One region of the Shewanella sp. 8A genome, then DNA from elsewhere that is predicted to be linked to it. Evidence: riboswitches for the same ligand, from Rfam matches in the RefSeq annotation. Region 1 holds a riboswitch; each other region holds the start of a gene.
The links. Region 1 has a riboswitch for lysine ahead of M0413_RS10780 (Na+/H+ antiporter NhaC family protein). Riboswitches for the same ligand answer to the same signal wherever they lie in the genome.
Positions count from the first base shown of each region.

Region 2: linked by a shared signal. The riboswitch ahead of M0413_RS18280 (Na+/H+ antiporter NhaC family protein) and the one ahead of M0413_RS10780 (Na+/H+ antiporter NhaC family protein) in region 1 are both predicted to bind lysine.
Region 3: linked by a shared signal. The riboswitch ahead of lysC (lysine-sensitive aspartokinase 3) and the one ahead of M0413_RS10780 (Na+/H+ antiporter NhaC family protein) in region 1 are both predicted to bind lysine.

Region 1 covers NZ_JAMDJP010000011.1:129,463-135,552, forward strand. Annotated here, with positions in the region: gene M0413_RS10775 (putative Ig domain-containing protein) at 1-485, opposite strand, end outside; gene M0413_RS10780 (Na+/H+ antiporter NhaC family protein) at 1,346-2,926, opposite strand; lysine riboswitch at 3,010-3,181, opposite strand; gene M0413_RS10785 (dienelactone hydrolase family protein) at 3,322-4,284, opposite strand; gene M0413_RS10790 (hypothetical protein) at 4,567-6,090, shown strand, end outside.
Region 2 covers NZ_JAMDJP010000030.1:18,798-24,887, forward strand. Annotated here, with positions in the region: gene M0413_RS18275 (M3 family metallopeptidase) at 1-932, shown strand, start outside; gene M0413_RS18280 (Na+/H+ antiporter NhaC family protein) at 1,025-2,593, opposite strand; lysine riboswitch at 2,673-2,869, opposite strand; gene M0413_RS18285 (electron transfer flavoprotein subunit alpha/FixB family protein) at 2,965-3,891, opposite strand; gene M0413_RS18290 (electron transfer flavoprotein subunit beta/FixA family protein) at 3,892-4,641, opposite strand; gene M0413_RS18295 (H-NS histone family protein) at 4,951-5,343, shown strand; gene M0413_RS18300 (amidohydrolase family protein) at 5,551-6,090, shown strand, end outside.
Region 3 covers NZ_JAMDJP010000003.1:252,210-258,299, forward strand. Annotated here, with positions in the region: gene M0413_RS03820 (S9 family peptidase) at 1-802, shown strand, start outside; gene arcA (two-component system response regulator ArcA) at 1,115-1,831, opposite strand; gene M0413_RS03830 (DUF3293 domain-containing protein) at 2,415-2,849, shown strand; lysine riboswitch at 3,093-3,267, shown strand; gene lysC (lysine-sensitive aspartokinase 3) at 3,411-4,766, shown strand; gene M0413_RS03840 (succinylglutamate desuccinylase/aspartoacylase family protein) at 4,768-5,883, shown strand; gene M0413_RS03845 (zinc transporter ZntB) at 5,938-6,090, opposite strand, start outside.

The sequences.
Region 1 (6,090 bases):
ATAATGGTATCTTTATTTACAAATTCAACCTGTTCTACATATGAACCGTACTGACCTGAACTAGATGAAAATTCTACTTCTTGAGACAATGATAACTCATTACCTTCAAGAGTAAATCTAACTAATTTTCTAGCTCCGTCATAATTTGACTCAGATAAGGCGTAATAGTTTTTATTATATTCACCTATAGGTTCCACATTAATATAACCAACGAGTTCTGATACTATACCAAAACTGGCAGAGCTAATATAATCCACTCCATTATTATCAACATTATACTTCCATAAATAAATTCTTTTATCAGCAGAAAATTCATCACCAGCAGTACCAGATATTAATATTTCTTTTTTAGCCTCAGAGAAAGCCACCTTTAAGGATGATTTAGGCAGGTTATTTTCATACGTCTTATCAATTGAATAAGGGCTTTCAACCGCTATAGCTGATACTGAAAAAAAAGATAAAATCACTAATATACTTCTATACATACAGACACCTCACCCAACATCAGTATAATTATTAGTTAATCAACATACTCACGTAAAAATCATCAATTCCAACGGATAAAATCAAAAAGATCGGACAGGCACTTTTTATGCTTTAACAATCGACCAATAACACCTGAGCCGAAGGAATACACCACCTCCTCGGAGTTGCCGCAGGGCATTTGCGTTCGTTGCGTGAGCGAGGCATGGATGCCGAGATAGCGTCAGTCGAATCAGGGACGAGCGTCTGACGCGATAGCATAAGAACGCTTAATGCCCAAGGGGCTTTCAACTCCGTTAGGGGGCGGCAAGGGAGATCCAAGAGGGAATTGCTGTTGATCCCCTCTTGGTCGGGTGTGGGTTGAAGACCCACGACCTTGATTCACCTCGGCCGAAAGGCCGCTAAATAACCAGTTCACTACTTTGTGAACCGACAAAAATCTTTCCATGGCTACCGCACTTGGCCAACACCCATTAGCCAAGGGATTGCACTGCTGTAATGCTTTTATAGAATCTAGAATCTAGAATCTAGAATCTAGAATCTAGAATCTAGCACCTAGCACCTAGCACCTAGCACCTAGCACCTAGCATCTAGAGACTTATCGCATATTGTTCAGGAGGTGTTCTTGCGAAATAAAGATACATCTTCCTGATGCAAGTGAACTGAATCGAGGTCACGATTAAGTTTCATCCTTGTTAAAAACCTAAGATAACGTTGTGCTGAACATCTGTCTACCACTTTCACATTACAAATTAGATAGTTAAGTGATGACTTAAGTTTGCTTGAATGGATGCAGGTTTACTCAAGCCCACAAAAAACCAAGGGGCCCGTGGGCCCCTGGTTGATAGCGTGTAAAAGTGCCTTATGCCGTAGCTAACAAAGGCTGATTTTTCGTTTTACGCAGATGATAAGCAGTGAAGAGTACAAACCACAGGGCGCTTACGGCAAATCCAGCTAAGGTTGAATGCATAATCCCCATGGCCAAATAGCCTAAGGTGGCGCCAAAGGCGATGGCTAAGGCATAGGGTAGCTGGGTCATCACATGGTCAATATGGTGGCAACCTGCCCCCGTGGCCGACAAAATACTGGTGCTGGAAATCGGCGAGCTATGATCGCCAAACACTGAACCCGCAAGCACTGCGGCAAGCATTGGCAGCATTAACGCGATATCACTGGCAGCGGCCATGTCGCCAGCCAGTGGCAACATAATACCAAAGGTGCCCCAACTGGTTCCGGTGGCAAATGCCATGGCGCAGGACAACACAAACACCACCGCAGGCAACACTTCTATTGGCAAGTTACCGTTGGCGAGGGAGGCCAGATATTTGCCAGTCTCAACATCGCGAACAACCGCACCAATCGCCCAGGCAAACAGCAAAATATTAATGGCGGGTAACATGGCCATCACGCCTTGCGGGGCGGCTTTAAGCCAGTTTTTAGCACCCAATTTTAACCGCAGCGCAAGCAGAATTGACACCGCTAAGCTGCACAGCGCGCCATACACTAGCGAGGAGCCCACATTGGTGTTTTCAAAGGAGCCAAGTACGCTAAATGGCAGCCCTTTTTCATCCAACACTGCCGCACCAGAGGAGATCATAAAATACACGGTCGCGCCGGTGAGGGTTAGGATCGGCAATACCATATCGATCATGCCACCGTTACTTTCTTCAGGGCTTTCCATATCTAAGCCGATTGGACGAGGCTTAGACGGATCCCAAAGCTTCCCTTCCAGCGCCCATGCTTCATGTTTACGCATCGGGCCGATATCCATTTGAAAGATAATCACCACCAGCACCATCAACAGGGTAAACACGGCATACAGATTCATCGGGATCATCTCAACAAAGGCTGAGATTGGACTTTGCTCGCTAATGCCGTGGGCGGCCATAATGCCACCGATAAGCGCGATAATATAAGCGCCCCAAGAAGAGATGGGCATCAATACGCACACGGGCGCAGCGGTAGAATCTAAAAGATAAGCCAGTTTAGCGCGGGAGATTTGAAAGCGATCAGTCACCGGACGGCAAATGGCGCCAACCGACAAACTATGAAAAAAGTCGTCAATAAAAAACGCAAACACCATCACGCCAGTTAAGCCTTTCGCGCCGCGACGGGTCTTAGCGCGCTTAGCTGCCCACTCGGCAAAGGCGCGGGTGGCGCCAGAAACCGTCATCAGACTAATGAGTCCGCCAAGCAACAACATAAACAGCAACATATTGATATTGTCGCGATTAAGTGCGCCATCGACCCAAAAAATCTTCAGCACGGTATTGAACATATAGTGCAATGAATCAAGGGGAGAAAACTGATTGAGCAACAAACTGCCGGCCACAATCCCTACGCCAAGGGATAACAGTACGCGACGTGTGATGATCGCCAAGGCGACGGCTAACAAAGGGGGAAGTACTGACCAACCTGAGTCAGCAAAATGACTAATGTCCATGATCTCTTTTCACCAAAAAACGGGTGGAGATCTACCGAGAGGATAAAGAAACAAAACCTATAGGGAGGTATTACTCCTCAGCCCCTTCAGGTAGCGCTCCATAGTGGATGACTATGGCAGTCTTGCACCTATTTGATGCAAAACCAGCAGCTCGGTTTGATGACCTGGCTACTTCGGCGCTGACTCCTTTCCTTGTACATCTGCGGCATCACCCTCCGCACAAGTAGTCATAGGCAGCGCGCCTCTACTTAAAGGTATTCGAGCGGGCATTCTAGCGAGATGGGAACTGATAGCAAGTATTTTGATCCCACTCGCGTATAAAACAATGAATCACCTACAAGTTGGTAACACAAGAAACATCCACCTTTCAAGCGTTGCAATAGCGCCAAATGGACTTATACGAGTAAATGTTTACCAAAAAAATCTAAGGTTCTTGTCCATGCGAGCTCAGCCGTTGGCTCATCATAACGGGCGGTGGAGTCATTGTGAAAACCGTGATTAACATTGGGATAAAGGTAGGCTATATACTCGGCTTTATTAGCCTTTAGCTGGGCTTCATACTCGGCCCATGTATCGTTAATCCGTTGATCTAAAGCGGCAAATTGCAACATCAGTGGGCCTTTTACTCGGCTACGCAGCTCAGTTGCTGCGGGTGTGCCATAAAAAGGCACACCCGCCGCTAGCTCATCGGGAATGGTGGCGGCAAGCATATTGACGATATAGCCACCAAAGCAGAAACCGACGGCGCCGAGTTTGCCATTACTCTGCGGGTGCGACTTTAAAAAGCGCGCGGCGGCGATAAAATCCTGCTCGATTTTGGCCCTATCGAGGCTCGCTTGCATGGCGCGGCCCGCATCATCATTACCGGGATAACCACCAAGGCTATAAAGCGCATCGGGGGCAAAGGCTATATAGCCCTTGGCCGCTAAGCGGCGGGCCACATCTTCGATATAGGGATTTAAGCCTCGGTTCTCGTGCACCACTAACACCACAGGGGCTTTTTTACTGAGATCTAAGGTCTTAGGATCGCCCGCCTTTTGGCCTGGGATCAGCAACGCGTTTGGCAAGACTAAATAACCGCGACCTTCACCATAACCATCGGGGGATGGAAATTTCACATAACTGGCTTGAATGCTGGGATCGTTAAAGGAGACTTGCTCGGCTAAGGCGTAATTAGGCATTAGTGCGCCCGTCAGCGTGGTCATGGTAAAACCCAGTGCCACTAGGCCCGCAAGGCGAGCCATAAACTCACGGCGGTCGATAATGCCGTGGGCATATTCGTCATACCAGTCAAAGGCTTCCTGAGGAATGACAGGGAAAGGTGGTGTGGTTAGTTCTGGCTTATGATCTGGGCTCATCGTTCTTTCTCCATTTAACAAGCTAACCACTGGTTTATATTCCCTAGCTTGTGAGTTATCTAGCGGCCTTACCAAGAGTAAAGGATGAGAGCTTGTCAGGGCAATTAGCTTTATGCCGCACCTTTAATAATTCTCCACTCATCAATAGCCAATTTATGGTTGATCATGCGCCCAAATTGGCGTGAGCTTTTTATTCCCTAGGGGCATTTTTGTGTATAATGTCGCCAAACAACATATTAATATCATTACATTTCAATAACATAAGTTACCAATGGAGTTCAAATGGCTATAGGGATATGCAGGGTACTTTGTACCACTGTCACGCTCACGCTTGGGTTAACGGCTTGCGATAATCAGGTTTCTGATAAGTCAGCAAGTATTCCCGCTTCGCGCGAGTATCAGATTATTTCTACTTCACACCTCAACGATAGTTTCGAAACTCGTAAAGTGTTGCAGGCACGATTGCTGCTGGATTACCAGTTACAAGATACAGAAGGTAAGACGGCCAGCTTAACCACACCACTAACCCATAATGCCCGCTTTTTTATCCAACCTAACCTGCTGCAAATTAGCGATTATGGCATGCCGATCCCAGTGAGTAATATCGACCCAAAAGCCAAATCCAATGAAATCGCTCAGTTGGTTAAAGATGGCTTTAATGTGGAATTTAACAATGGTGAAGTCCGCCAATTAACCCCCATTGCCAAGATGGATCAAAAAGATATCAAGGAGTTATTTGAGCGCTGGCAAAATCTTAATAACTTGTTTAAACAAGCCCCAACCTTGCCTGTGGCGCTTGAGCCTCGCGTCGGTTACAGCACAAGCGCCCCCATGGATGGGCGCTTAACTTGGACGGTTGAGCAGGTCAGTGAAGATAAATTAATCGCCGTGTTACAAGGTGAAAAAGGCAAGTATAAGGCCTATGGCAAGTTCGAAGTTAACCGTAAAACCGGTTGGTTAGAGAGCATGGCGTTTTTTCAACGGGAAGAGCGCCAAGGCAGTACTTTCACCCACCGTACCCTGATGGCGCCTAAGGATAGGCCGTATATCATGAGCACGCTTTGGCATGCCGATGATAGATTTGATGCTGAGCGCGATAGGGATGATCGGCAAAAGGAGCTATACCGCATTAGCGAGGTACCGCAGGAGTATCGCCCCAATAATGAGGCATTTATAAAATCCTTATTACCAGACCAACAAGGTATTTTAGATAATGTTGGCCCTTGGGGTACTGATACCCCTGAAGATCTGCAATTACGCTTTGTCCACAATATGAGCCCGCAATATGTGGAAGCCGATGTACGTTATGAGGACTTAAGCGCTTTTGATGCTAACGGTAAACCGATTGATATTCACTTCTGGCAGCACGGTAAAGGTTGGGCGAGGAATTATAATCCCTCGATTGAATCTGCAACCGATATTATTGCGACGGGGTGGGATAACACTGCGAATAAACTCAAGCAGATAGACCATATTAATGCCAAGCTAACGCTTATCCCACAGACGAATAAGATCGTCGAAAAGTCGTGGGATGAATTGCTGGCAACACCTTACACCTTTGGCGATGCCAGCCTAACAATCCAGGTGCTCGATGCCGAGGCGAAACTGTTTAAAGTCATATCAAAACAGAGTGAGGATCAGAGTATTAACCTGCCTTTCCAGCAGTTTAAAGGCATGATCGCGGAGGCCCGTCGCGAAGGTAATTATCCCTCCTGGTTAACGGCGACCGAAAAGGAACTGCTAGAGCAATTAATTGGGGCCGATGAGCCACATCACCTCACCAGCAACGCACTGTTACTCAAGCTC
Region 2 (6,090 bases), on a different contig from region 1:
TTAAAGAGTTGTATGGCGTGACGTTAAAACCACGTCCAGATTTGCCTGTATACCACCCAGATGTGAAAGCCTATGAAATGTTTGATGCCGATGGCTCAAGCATGGCGATTTTCTATGCTGATTACTTTGCCCGTGAAGGCAAACGCGGTGGCGCATGGATGAGCTCGTTTGTAGGGCAATCCTTCCTCGAAGGTACTAAGCCTGTCGTAGTTAACGTGATGAACATTAAAAAGGCGCCTGAAGGCCAACCGACCTTCGTCAGCTACAACGAAGTCACCACCATGTTCCACGAAATGGGCCACGGTACCCACGGTATGTTCTCCAAAGTGACTTACCCAAGTCTTTCTGGGACTTCGGTATCCCGTGACTTTGTGGAATTTCCATCGACTTTCGAAGAAGATTGGGCGGCCCACCCTAAAGTGTTAGCCAACTACGCCAAGCACTACGAAACAGGCAAGCCTATCCCTGATGAGTTACTGCAAAAACTGTTAAAATCCGGCAGCTTTAACCAAGGCTTCGATACGTTAGAGTATATGGCTGCGGCGCTAGTGGATATGGAATGGCACTCATTAAGCCCTGATGCACCATTGCAAGATGTAGCGACCTTTGAGGCTAATGCGCTGAAAAAGCACGGCTTAAATATCACCGCTGTACCGCCACGTTATAAGTCAACTTACTTTGCCCACGCCTTCCCGGGTGGTTACTCTGCAAGTTACTACGCGTATATGTGGAGTGAAATTTTAGCGGCTGACGCCTTTGCCTATGTGCAAACCCAAGGCGGCCTAAATCGTGAGATCGGCATGAAATATCGTAAGACCATTCGCGAAGTGGGCAACAGTATTGCGCCAATGGAAGCTTATAAAAACTTCCGCGGCCAAGAGCCTACCACTGAAGGTTTACTCAACCGCCGTGGACTCAATCAGACTCAGTAATTTTAGATACTGAGTAGATAAAAATCAGCCAGCATAGTTGCTGGCTGATTTGTTTTACATTCTCAATATAAGAGCGAAGTTAAATCACGGACTTATAAAGCCGTACTTTTGGATTTAATGTGCAAACCAAAAATCGTCAATACAAACAATATGCTACAAGTCACTAATCCCGCATTGACCGATTCAGTAAAGCCAAGCACTACGTAGCCGAACATGCTGATCAGCGCAACGATTACGGCGTAGGGAAGCTGCGTCACTACGTGGTCGATATGATGGCAACTGGCCCCCGTCGACGACAAAATAGTGGTATCAGAAATCGGTGAACAATGATCACCAAATACCGCCCCCGCTAATACCGAAGCCAGCATAGGTAACATCATGGCTGTGTGACTTCCCATCGCCATATCCGCAGCTATCGGCAGCATAATCCCGAACGTACCCCAACTGGTTCCTGTAGAGAATGCTGTCAGGCCCGCTAACACAAACATTAATGCAGGTAAGAAAGCAAAGGGAATATTCCCAGTGGCTAGGCTAGCCATAAACTTACCGGTTTCAAGCTGGCCGATCACACCTGCAATGGTCCAAGCAAATAACAAGATGTAAATCGCAGGCAACATAGAGCGAGCGCCCTGCACTACGCCTTTTAATACCATTGATTTTTCAACGCCTTGCACTAGGTTAAGTACCAGCGCAACTGCTAAACCAATCAGGGCACCAAAGAACAGTGATGAACTCACATCGGTTTTTTCAAAAGCTGAAATAATATTAAATTCAATACCTTCTTTCGCTAATACCTGGGCACCACTGTCGATCATAAAATACAGGGTCGCAAATACCAGCACGGTAATAGGTAAGAATAAACCGAGGATTTTACCCGTTTCGGCTTCGGGTAAATCGGCATTCGCTCCAGGCGGAAATCCTTTATTCTCATCATATAAATTACCGCGCTGCGCATTTAATTCATGCTCACGCATAGGGCCAATATCTAAGCCCATAAATGCAACACAAAGTAATAATAATAAAGAGAAAATAGCGTAAAAATTCATAGGGATCATTTGAATAAACACACTCAAATGACCAGAGTCGGCAAAACCGTGGGCGGTTAATATGCCGCCGATCAGCGCAATAATATAAGCACCCCAACTGGATACCGGCGAAATAACACAAACCGGTGCCGCCGTTGAATCTAATAAATAGGCTAACTTAGCGCGGGAAATATAATAACGGTCGGTGACGGGCCTTGCGACGGAACCAACGACTAAGCTATTGAAATAATCGTCAATAAAGACAACACAGCCTAAAAACATGGTCAGTAATTTGGCATCGCGTTTATTGCGAATATGCAGGCGCGCCCAATCGGCAAATGCCCTAGCACTACCACTGACGGTAATTAATGCCGTGATCATCCCTAATACAATTAAAAAGCCGAGAATGTATAAATTCCAAGAATTTACGCCATCTTCTGACCAAAACAGTCCTTTTACACTGTTAAATAAAAACTCACCGCTGGCAACAGGTGAAAATTGATTGAGTAATAACACCCCAATCACAATACCTAAACCGAGGGAAAGGAGAACACGGCGAGTGAAAATCGCCAACACAATTGCGACCACAGGCGGCAGCAGAGAAAGTGCCGAATCGGCGTAACTTACTACAGTCATTGATTATTTCTTCGTCAAAATACGAATGGAGGGCGACTGAACTGGTGGGAAAAGGCAATAGATACCCAAGATCACCTGTCCTATCAGTAGCGCTCCATAGTAACTATTCCTAATATCCGTATCAGAAAATACTATGGCAGTGTTGTACCTATTCGGCACAACCCCAGCAGTTGATCGTGATAAATCAAACCACTTCGGCACCAAATCCTTTCGTGAACGATCAACGGAATCACCCTACTGATCACTACTGATATTTGGTGCGCCTCTACTTCTAAGAACGCCCATGCACGGGCGTGAGGCACATAAAAACATAAGCGGCTAAGCAGTTACCACCGCGAAGCCGCTTACTTTGACTTAGCTCACAAATAAAATCAACTTAAGCTTGCAATCAACTGCGGAACGGCTTCGAACAGGTCAGCTTCGAGGCCATAATCGGCAACTTGGAAGATAGGCGCTTCAGGGTCTTTGTTGATAGCCACAATCACCTTAGCGTCTTTCATTCCCGCTAAATGTTGGATCGCGCCTGAAATACCTACTGCAATATAGAGGTTAGGTGCGACAATTTTACCAGTTTGACCGACTTGCAAGTCATTCGGAACAAAGCCTGCGTCAACCGCCGCACGCGAAGCTCCTACTGCGGCACCAAGCTTATCAGCCAGTTGCTCTAACATCCCGAAGTTTTCACCGCTGCCCATGCCACGGCCACCAGATACGATAATGCCAGCATTACCTAACTCTGGACGTGCTGAAACTGTCAGCGCTTGAGACACAAACTGAGCTTTGGCTTCAAACACTTTATCCAAGGTAGTCACAGCAGCGTTATTACCCTGTGTCACCGCATCGAACGCACTGGCACGCACTGTCATCACTTTAATCGCGTCATGACTTTGAACTGTCGCTAAGGCGTTACCCGCATAAATCGGGCGAACAAAGGTATCGCTACTCACCACGCCAATCACTTCCGAAATTTGCGCCACATCTAAAAGTGCTGCCACACGCGGTAACGTGTCTTTACCCGAACTCGATGCCGCTGCGAGGATATGGCTGTAATTTGGTGCTAAGTCCACCAGCAATTTAGCCACGTTTTCGGCTAAATGCGCTTCATAAGCGCTGTTATCGGCGACTAATACTTGCGCGACACCTTGTAGAGCTTGAGCGGCTTGCACCACTGCACCACATTGATGGCCCACCACCAATACATGGACATCACCGCCGATCGCACGAGCTGCGGTGACAACTTTAGCGGTATCCAGTTTCAGCGCCGCATTATCGTGTTCTGCTAATACTAAAATGGCCATTTAGATCACCTTCGCTTCATTCTTTAACTTTTCAACCAGCTCTGCTACAGACGCAACCATAATACCGGCCTTACGTTCAGCAGGCGGCGTCACTTTCACTAGGGTTTGGTGGTTTTTCAAGGTCACACCTAAATCAGCTACCGTCAGCACATCTAATGGCTTACGTTTAGCTTTCATGATATTAGGTAATGAGGCATAACGTGGCTCATTCAAACGTAAATCCGCAGTCACCACAGCTGGCAACGGTAGATTTAAGGTTTGCATACCACCATCTATCTCACGAGCAACTTGAAGTGAATTACCTTCAACTTTAATTGCTGAAGCAAAGGTCGCTTGCGGCATATCCGTTAATGCAGCAAACATTTGGCCCGTTTGGTTATTATCACCATCAATGGATTGCTTACCAAACAGCACTAATTGCGCTTGTTCTTTTTCTTGTACTGCTTTAAGTAATTTGGCAATTGATACTGGTGCTAACTCTTCTTCAGTATCAATGTGAATCGCGCGATCAGCACCTAGTGCTAATGCGGTACGCAATTGTTCTTGAACGGCTTTATTGCCGATGCTCACGACCACTACTTCAGTAGCACTGCCCGCTTCTTTTAAACGAACCGCTTCTTCTACTGCAATTTCACAAAAAGGGTTCAACGCCATTTTGAGGTTTGCGGTATCAACGCTGGTGTTGTCAGCTTTTACCCTGACCTTCACATTGGCATCAACTACGCGCTTAACAGGCACCAATACTTTCATAGGGCTTCCTTCCTACACTTTCATGTACATGGACAAAACATTGGTGATCACCAATGCAGGATAGAGCCACTTTACGTCCTGTTAACGTTAACGTCAACCAAAGTCAAACGCTTGTTTGCATTTTTAAGACTGTCGTATTGGCCACATTTTTGAACACTTATTTGCCATATATAAAAAGTTCAAAAATTAAATAATATTTAATTTTTGTTTATTGCATAATTTTATTTGATTCGAGCAATATTAGTTTCTATCATTTAGCTGTTGTTCACCATTATCCTGTAATAAAAATAGAGTGGGACGAAAATAGATATGAGCGAATTTTTAGAGATATTAACTCACGGTCGTCGTTTTAAAGCTGCTGTAAAAGATCTTAGCGTTGAAGAACTGCGTGATTTAGCGGCTAAACTAGATAAAATTTTAGTTGAGCGTGAGTCAATGGAAGCAGAAGAACAGCAAGCTATTGCTGCTCGTAATGCAAAAATTGAAGAAATCCGTCAACAAATGGAAGCCGTTGGTTTATCAATCGACGATTTAGGTGGTGTTGCAGTTAAAGCCTCGATCAAGAAACGCGCTCCTCGTCCAGCGAAATACCAAATTGAAGTTGATGGCGAAGTGATCCAGTGGACAGGTCAAGGCCGTATGCCAACAGTATTTAAGAACGAAGTCAATAAAGGCCGTTCTATGGATGATTTCTTAATCTAATCCAATACCGTAATGGTAATGACAATAGCCATTCGCTATTATCATTGAGTAACATAAAAAAGCTCGCGCCCTGCGAGCTTTTTTATGCCTATCCCACCCCGCCCATTGTCATTCAAGTAAATGCTTAAATTGCGTTACAATTCATCTTTAGTATTTACATCTACTTTAGGTTACTCTTTATTCACCCTCCGTCTAAGTGAATAAAAAATGCAGATAAACAATAAGATAATAATAATAAGCTGCGGCATAATAAGTAGTTTTGTATCTCAACCCATTTTTGCCGAGGCCAATCCCATCACTCCCGTCAATAAGTTAACTGCATTGACCAATGCAGAATTAATTCTTGCACCGGGGAAACGACTCTCAAATGCCACATTATTAGTTGAAAACAATCGGATCAAAGCCATTATTGACCAAGGTGATATCCCCGCGGCGGCACTAAAAGTCGATCTCAGTGGTTATACTATTTATCCCGGTTTTATCGATCCTTTTACCGATTATGCTATCGAGTTTGAATATCCCAAATTGCAGCTCACTCGTCCAGTATATGATATTAAGCGTATTGGCGGGAATGCTGAAAATGGTGCAATTCACGCTGAAAAAGAATGGTTTAATTACATTTACCCCAATAAAGAACGCGCACGAGATTGGATCAATAACGGCTTTACCAGTGTACAAAGTAGTAAACTCGATGGTATTTTCCGAGGCACGGGTGTCAGTCTTTCACTCGCGGACAAAACTGCCAAC
Region 3 (6,090 bases), on a different contig from region 1:
TCCTCTGTATGACTATGCCGGACTTTGGCAATTGCCTGAGTTTAAAGAGCTTAAAGCCGAAGATGGGCAAATCTTGCAAACGCGCCTTTTTAAACCTGTGCCCTTCGATGCGAACAAAAAGTACCCTGTAGTCGTGCGCGTATATGGCGGCCCACATGCGCAGTTGGTGACGAATAGTTGGAGTGAGCAGGATTACTTTACCCAATACTTAGTGCAGCAAGGTTATGTGGTATTTCAACTGGATAACCGTGGCAGTGCCCACAGAGGCACTCAGTTTGAGCAAGTGATTTATCGTCATTTGGGCGAAGCCGAAGTGAACGATCAAAAGGTTGGCGTCGATTATCTGCGCAGCTTGCCCTTTGTTGATAGCGATAATGTGGCGATTTATGGCCACAGCTACGGCGGTTATATGGCCTTGATGAGTTTGTTTAAGGCGCCAGATTACTTTAAGGCGGCGATTTCGGGCGCGCCCGTCACCGATTGGCGCTTGTACGACACTCACTACACCGAACGTTATCTTGCTCATCCCGCGAATAATGAGCAGGGTTACGAAGCCAGTAGCGTGTTCCCCTATGTGAAAAACTACCAGTCGGGGCTGTTGATGTACCACGGTATGGCCGACGATAACGTGTTGTTTGAAAACAGTACTCGCGTGTATAAGGCGTTGCAGGACGAAGGTAAATTATTCCAGATGATTGATTATCCGGGGTCTAAGCATTCGATGCGCGGTGAGAAAGTGCGTAATCACTTATACCGCTCGCTGGCGGATTTCCTCAATAGACAGCTTAAAAGCGGCAAATAACTCAGCATTAGGTTGGCATTTATATCAGACTGGTATTTATGCCAGAGTGGCGTTTTTAAAAGAGTGGGGCAACATCCCCACTCTTTTTTATTTTGTATGATTCTGAGTTAAGCCTATTTATTTAACAGTACGCTGCTTAGTTTAATCACAACACACTCAATACTTATCTGGCGCTTAATATTCCAGTTCACTGAGTTGTAATTTGGATTTCCAGTTTGCTTTATTTCGTACAGCTAAAACCTTTTTTGCAGAGATAAAAAAACCAGATCCTGGGATCTGGTTTTTTATGGCGTTCAAACGGTAAGTTGAAGATTAGTCTTCTAAGTTACCGCAGAAACGGTAGCCTTCACCGTGAATGGTAGCGATGATTTCTGGCGTATCTGGCAAGCTTTCGAAGTGCTTACGAATACGACGGATTGTCACGTCAACAGTACGGTCGTGTGGCTTTAACTCACGGCCAGTCATCTTCATCAGTAGATCGGCACGAGTTAAGATTTTGCCTGGGTTTTCAACAAAGTGCAGCATAGCGCGGAATTCGCTACGTGGCAGTTTGTAAGATTCACCCTGTGGGCTGACGAGAGAACGGCTGTTGATCTCTAGGCTCCAATCGTTAAAACGATAGTATTCTACAGAGCTCTTTTCTTCGACTTCATTGCCTGCGCTATTAACACGAGTCAGAAGGTTGCGAGCACGAATCGTCAATTCACGAGGGTTGAACGGCTTGGTAATATAATCGTCCGCGCCAATTTCAAGTCCAAGGATTTTGTCGACTTCGTTGTCACGGCCTGTTAAGAAGATCAGACCGATGTTGTTGATTTCACGTAATTCACGTGCCAACAACAGACCGTTTTTACCTGGTAGGTTAATGTCCATAACCACGAGGTTAATTTTGTTTTCCTGCATAGCCTTATGCATTTCTGCGCCATCATTGGCCTCAGTTACCACATACCCTTCTGCCTCGAAAATACTTCTTAGCGTGTTACGGGTAACGGCTTCATCTTCAACGATCAGAATGTGCGGATTTTGCATATTAAGTACCTAAATTTTAACCAATATTCTAACCATAAGAATCACTTACATCGGATTCTTATATTCATAAAATGTTGATACTTCCACTTACTGCTCTGTGCTTCAAAGGGAAGATCTTCACGGCTACACGTCAGGATGTATATAAGTGAACGTTTAAAGTGTAATACGATAAAACGTAACCAGTATCAACTTCGATAAGCAATAGTTAAAAATAGTTCCTTAACTATTGTTTTTTTTTAAAATGTTTAAATGATAAATCAAATGTAGAACACATTTTAAAAGATGTCTGGCCAGCATAAGGTGATTTCGCAGAGGAATCTAACAAACCCTTGTCAAGATTAAGCAAACTTAATGTTATCTGCTTAACTGGCCAATGACGACATTGTACTCGTTTTAGGCATTTGTTAACAAATGAAATGTTAACAAATTTCAGGCTGAGACGCTGATTTACCATGATATTTACTTTAGTCATTGATTAGTATAACTAATGTATTTTTAATTCTTGTGAGCCAGTTCACGCCTCTTTGGATTTTTTAGGCTCTCTGTTAAACTAGCGCGGGTTCATTTTTCGACTAGACTACCAATGGACAACATGACTCAAGATTTGTGGCAGCATTATCAAACGCCGTTGTTTTTGCTTACTCAAGCATTATCCTGTGATTTTTCCTTTGCTGTAATTACCGCCCATAATCCCGCTTCAACCCCCCTCACTCCCAGCCAAAACCGATTACTCGACCGCCAACTTCTACGTGAAATTGAATTATTAGGCAGTCCCTATCGTGCACTGATTGGGGCATCGCCAGATTTATCCCATATGGAGAAGAGCTGGGCCGTGTTTATTGATCGCAGCATGGCCTTGCAGTTGGGGAAAAAGTTTAATCAATACGCTATCTACATGGTGGAACAGGGCGAGGTGAGTTTAGTGCCTTGTACATTAGCCGGGCAAACAGAGGTGTGTTTAGGTCGATTTAACGACTATGTGCGTTTGGTTTATGAGCTACCGGACTTGGTCACCTAACCGCGATTGACGCTTTTAATCGCTCCTCTGACTAAGCTTTGCTGATCTCACGGCAAGGCTAGTTTGTTTTTCTTCTTTGCTAGATCTGATTGATTTTTCCCTATTCTCATTTGGCATGAGTCGCAAACGTTTTAAATTCCCATTGTTTTTAAATGCGTTTATTGAATTTGTATATAGTGTGTGAAATTAGCATTGACTTCATTAGGGGTTTATTGCTACTTTTTTCGTCCCTTTCCGGCGGAAAGGAACAGAAGAGGAGCGTTAACTAGGTAGTCAGTCAGAGGAGCACAAACTCCAGCGATGATTGATGAGGGAGATTAACGCCGAGGCATAGATATGGTTGCTGCATGTTTATGTCGGTCGCTTAGGCTGAATCCTAACGATTGTCACCTGTAATTGGTGGAGAGCTTCTGGTGACGATTGCTGTTTCCCTTCTATTGGGGTGCGTATCATTGAGCACCAGGCTCTTCGAACGAAGTTAGTTCGGAGCGTAATCATGTTAGTTAATCAATATCTTATCCTAGTTTGTGCCGTGTCTTCTTCTTCTGCGGAGGTGCGCTAATGTCTCTTGTTGTCGCAAAGTTTGGTGGTACTTCAGTCGCCGATTACGGTGCAATGAATCGCTGCGCCGATATCGTACTGGGCAATCCCGATTGCCGTTTAGTGGTGGTTAGCGCCTCCAGTGGCGTGACGAACCTGTTGGTTGAACTGACCCAGGAGTCAATTAACGACGATGGTCGCTTACAACGATTAAAGCAAATTGCGCAGATTCAATACGCTATCTTAGATAAACTGGGTCGCCCTAACGATGTTGCTGCCGCATTAGATAAGCTGTTAAGCCGTATGGCGGTATTAAGCGAAGCGCTGGCGTTCCAGCGCAGCAAGGCCACCATGGATGAGTTATTGTCCCTTGGCGAGCAGTGTTCGTCGGCATTATTTGCGGCGGTATTGCGCGAAAAAGGCGCCAACTCAAGTGCCTTCGATGTGCGCCGTGTGCTGCGCACCGACAGCCATTTTGGCCGCGCAGAGCCACAGGTTGAGCAAATTGCTTTGCTATCGAGTGAGCATTTACTGCCGCTGTTATCTGAGCAAGTGATTGTGACTCAAGGTTTTATTGGCTCAGATGAAGCGGGGCAAACCACAACTCTCGGCCGTGGCGGTAGCGACTATTCAGCGGCACTGTTAGCCGAAGCGTTAAAAGCCTCAGCGGTTGAGATTTGGACCGATGTGGCCGGGATTTACACGACCGATCCGCGCCTCGCGCCAAACGCCCATCCTATTGCCGAAATCAGTTTTAACGAAGCCGCTGAAATGGCGACCTTCGGTGCCAAAGTATTACATCCTGCGACGATTCTTCCGGCCGTGCGCCAACAAATTCAAGTGTTTGTCGGTTCAAGCAAGGAGCCTGAAAAGGGTGGCACTTGGATCCGCCATCAGGTTGAAGATGCACCCGTGTTCCGCGCGGTGGCGCTGCGCCGCGACCAGACGCTACTCAATCTGCACAGCCTACAAATGCTGCATGCGCAGGGCTTCTTGGCTGAAACCTTTGCCACATTGGCAAGACACAAGATCAGTGTGGATTTGATCACCACCTCCGAAGTTAACGTATCGCTCACTCTAGATAAAACCGGCTCCGATTCAAGCGGACAAGGTTTATTAAGTGAAGCGTTACTGCAAGAATTATCGCAACATTGCCGCGTGCGCGTGGAGGATGGTTTAGCCCTCGTGGCGATTATCGGTAATCGCATCGCTACGACTGCGGGTATTTGTCGCCGCGTGTTTGAAGTGCTCGAACCCCATAATGTGCGCATGATCTGCCAAGGTGCCAGCCCGCATAACTTGTGTGTGTTAGTGGCCGAATCCGAAGCGGCACAAGTGGTTAAAGCGTTGCACGAAAATTTGTTTGAAGGCGTTTAGTATGTTGCCGACGACATCGTCTCTGCAAATTGGGGAGCTTGCCGCAGGGCAGGCTCTGACGCTACCGATTTATCACTTCAAGCCAAGTGGTCACGTATCTGGCCCTAAAGTGTATATTCAGGCTAATGTCCATGGCGCTGAGGTGCAAGGTAATGCGGTGATTTATCAATTGATGAAACAGCTGGAAAATTGCCACATCTTAGGGGAAATTACCTTAGTGCCCTTGGCTAATCCGCTGGGAATTAATCAAAAAAGCGGTGAGTTTACACTGGGGCGTTTTGACCCTATCACTGGCGTAAACTGGAATCGTGAGTACTTAAATCACGCGATAGATTTACCCGCTTGGTACAGTGAACATGCTGAGCTTAGCGATAGCGAACTTATTCAAGCATATCGCAGCACCTTGATTGAAGCTTGCCAGCAGCGGTTACGTAACGATTGGGGTGTGACCACGGGCCACAGATTGGCGGTTAGCTTACAGGCTATGGCCCATGCGGCGGATATAGTGTTCGATCTGCATACTGGGCCTAAATCCTGTAAACATTTGTATTGCCCTGAATATGATATTGCAGCGGCGCAGTTTTTCACGATTCCTTACACACTGGTGATCCCTAATAGTTTTGGTGGCGCAATGGATGAGGCGGCATTTTGTCCTTGGTGGCAATTGAGTGAAGTGGCAAAAGCGCAGGGGCGGGATCTCAATATCGCCGTTTCAGCTTTTACCTTGGAACTGGCGAGCCAAGAACGCATTTGCCTTGAGGATGCTTTAGTCGATGCTAAAGGCATTTTGGCCTATTTAAGTCATCGCGGGGTGATTGCCGAGCAAGTGGAACCCGTTAAGATGCCGCGTTTTGGCTGTTATCTTAAGGATTACAAAAAGTACCATGCGCCTATGGCTGGCTTGGTGGAATATGTGGCGCCCGTGGGAGAGCCGCTTGCTGCGGGTGAGACCTTAGTCAATCTGCTGCGACTCGACTTATATGGCAGTGCGCAGGAGCTGACGGCACTCAGTTTGCCGCAGGATTGTGTGCCTATACTCCATTTTGCCTCGGCGTCGGTGCATCAAGGCACAGAGCTCTATAAAGTCATGACCAACCTGTTTGAATTGCCGTATTAACGGCAATCTGCAAAACAAAACGCCAATCTCGAGATTGGCGTTTTTTATTACAGTCTACAACCACTTAAAGCGATAGAAGAGCGCCATTTGCAGGGCAACCAGCGATATTAAAATGCCGCAGAAGGTCGCAAAAGCCCATGCGTTATCCGCACCGGGAATACCGCCGATATTGACCCCAAGCAAACCGGTTAAAAAGCCTAGAGGCAA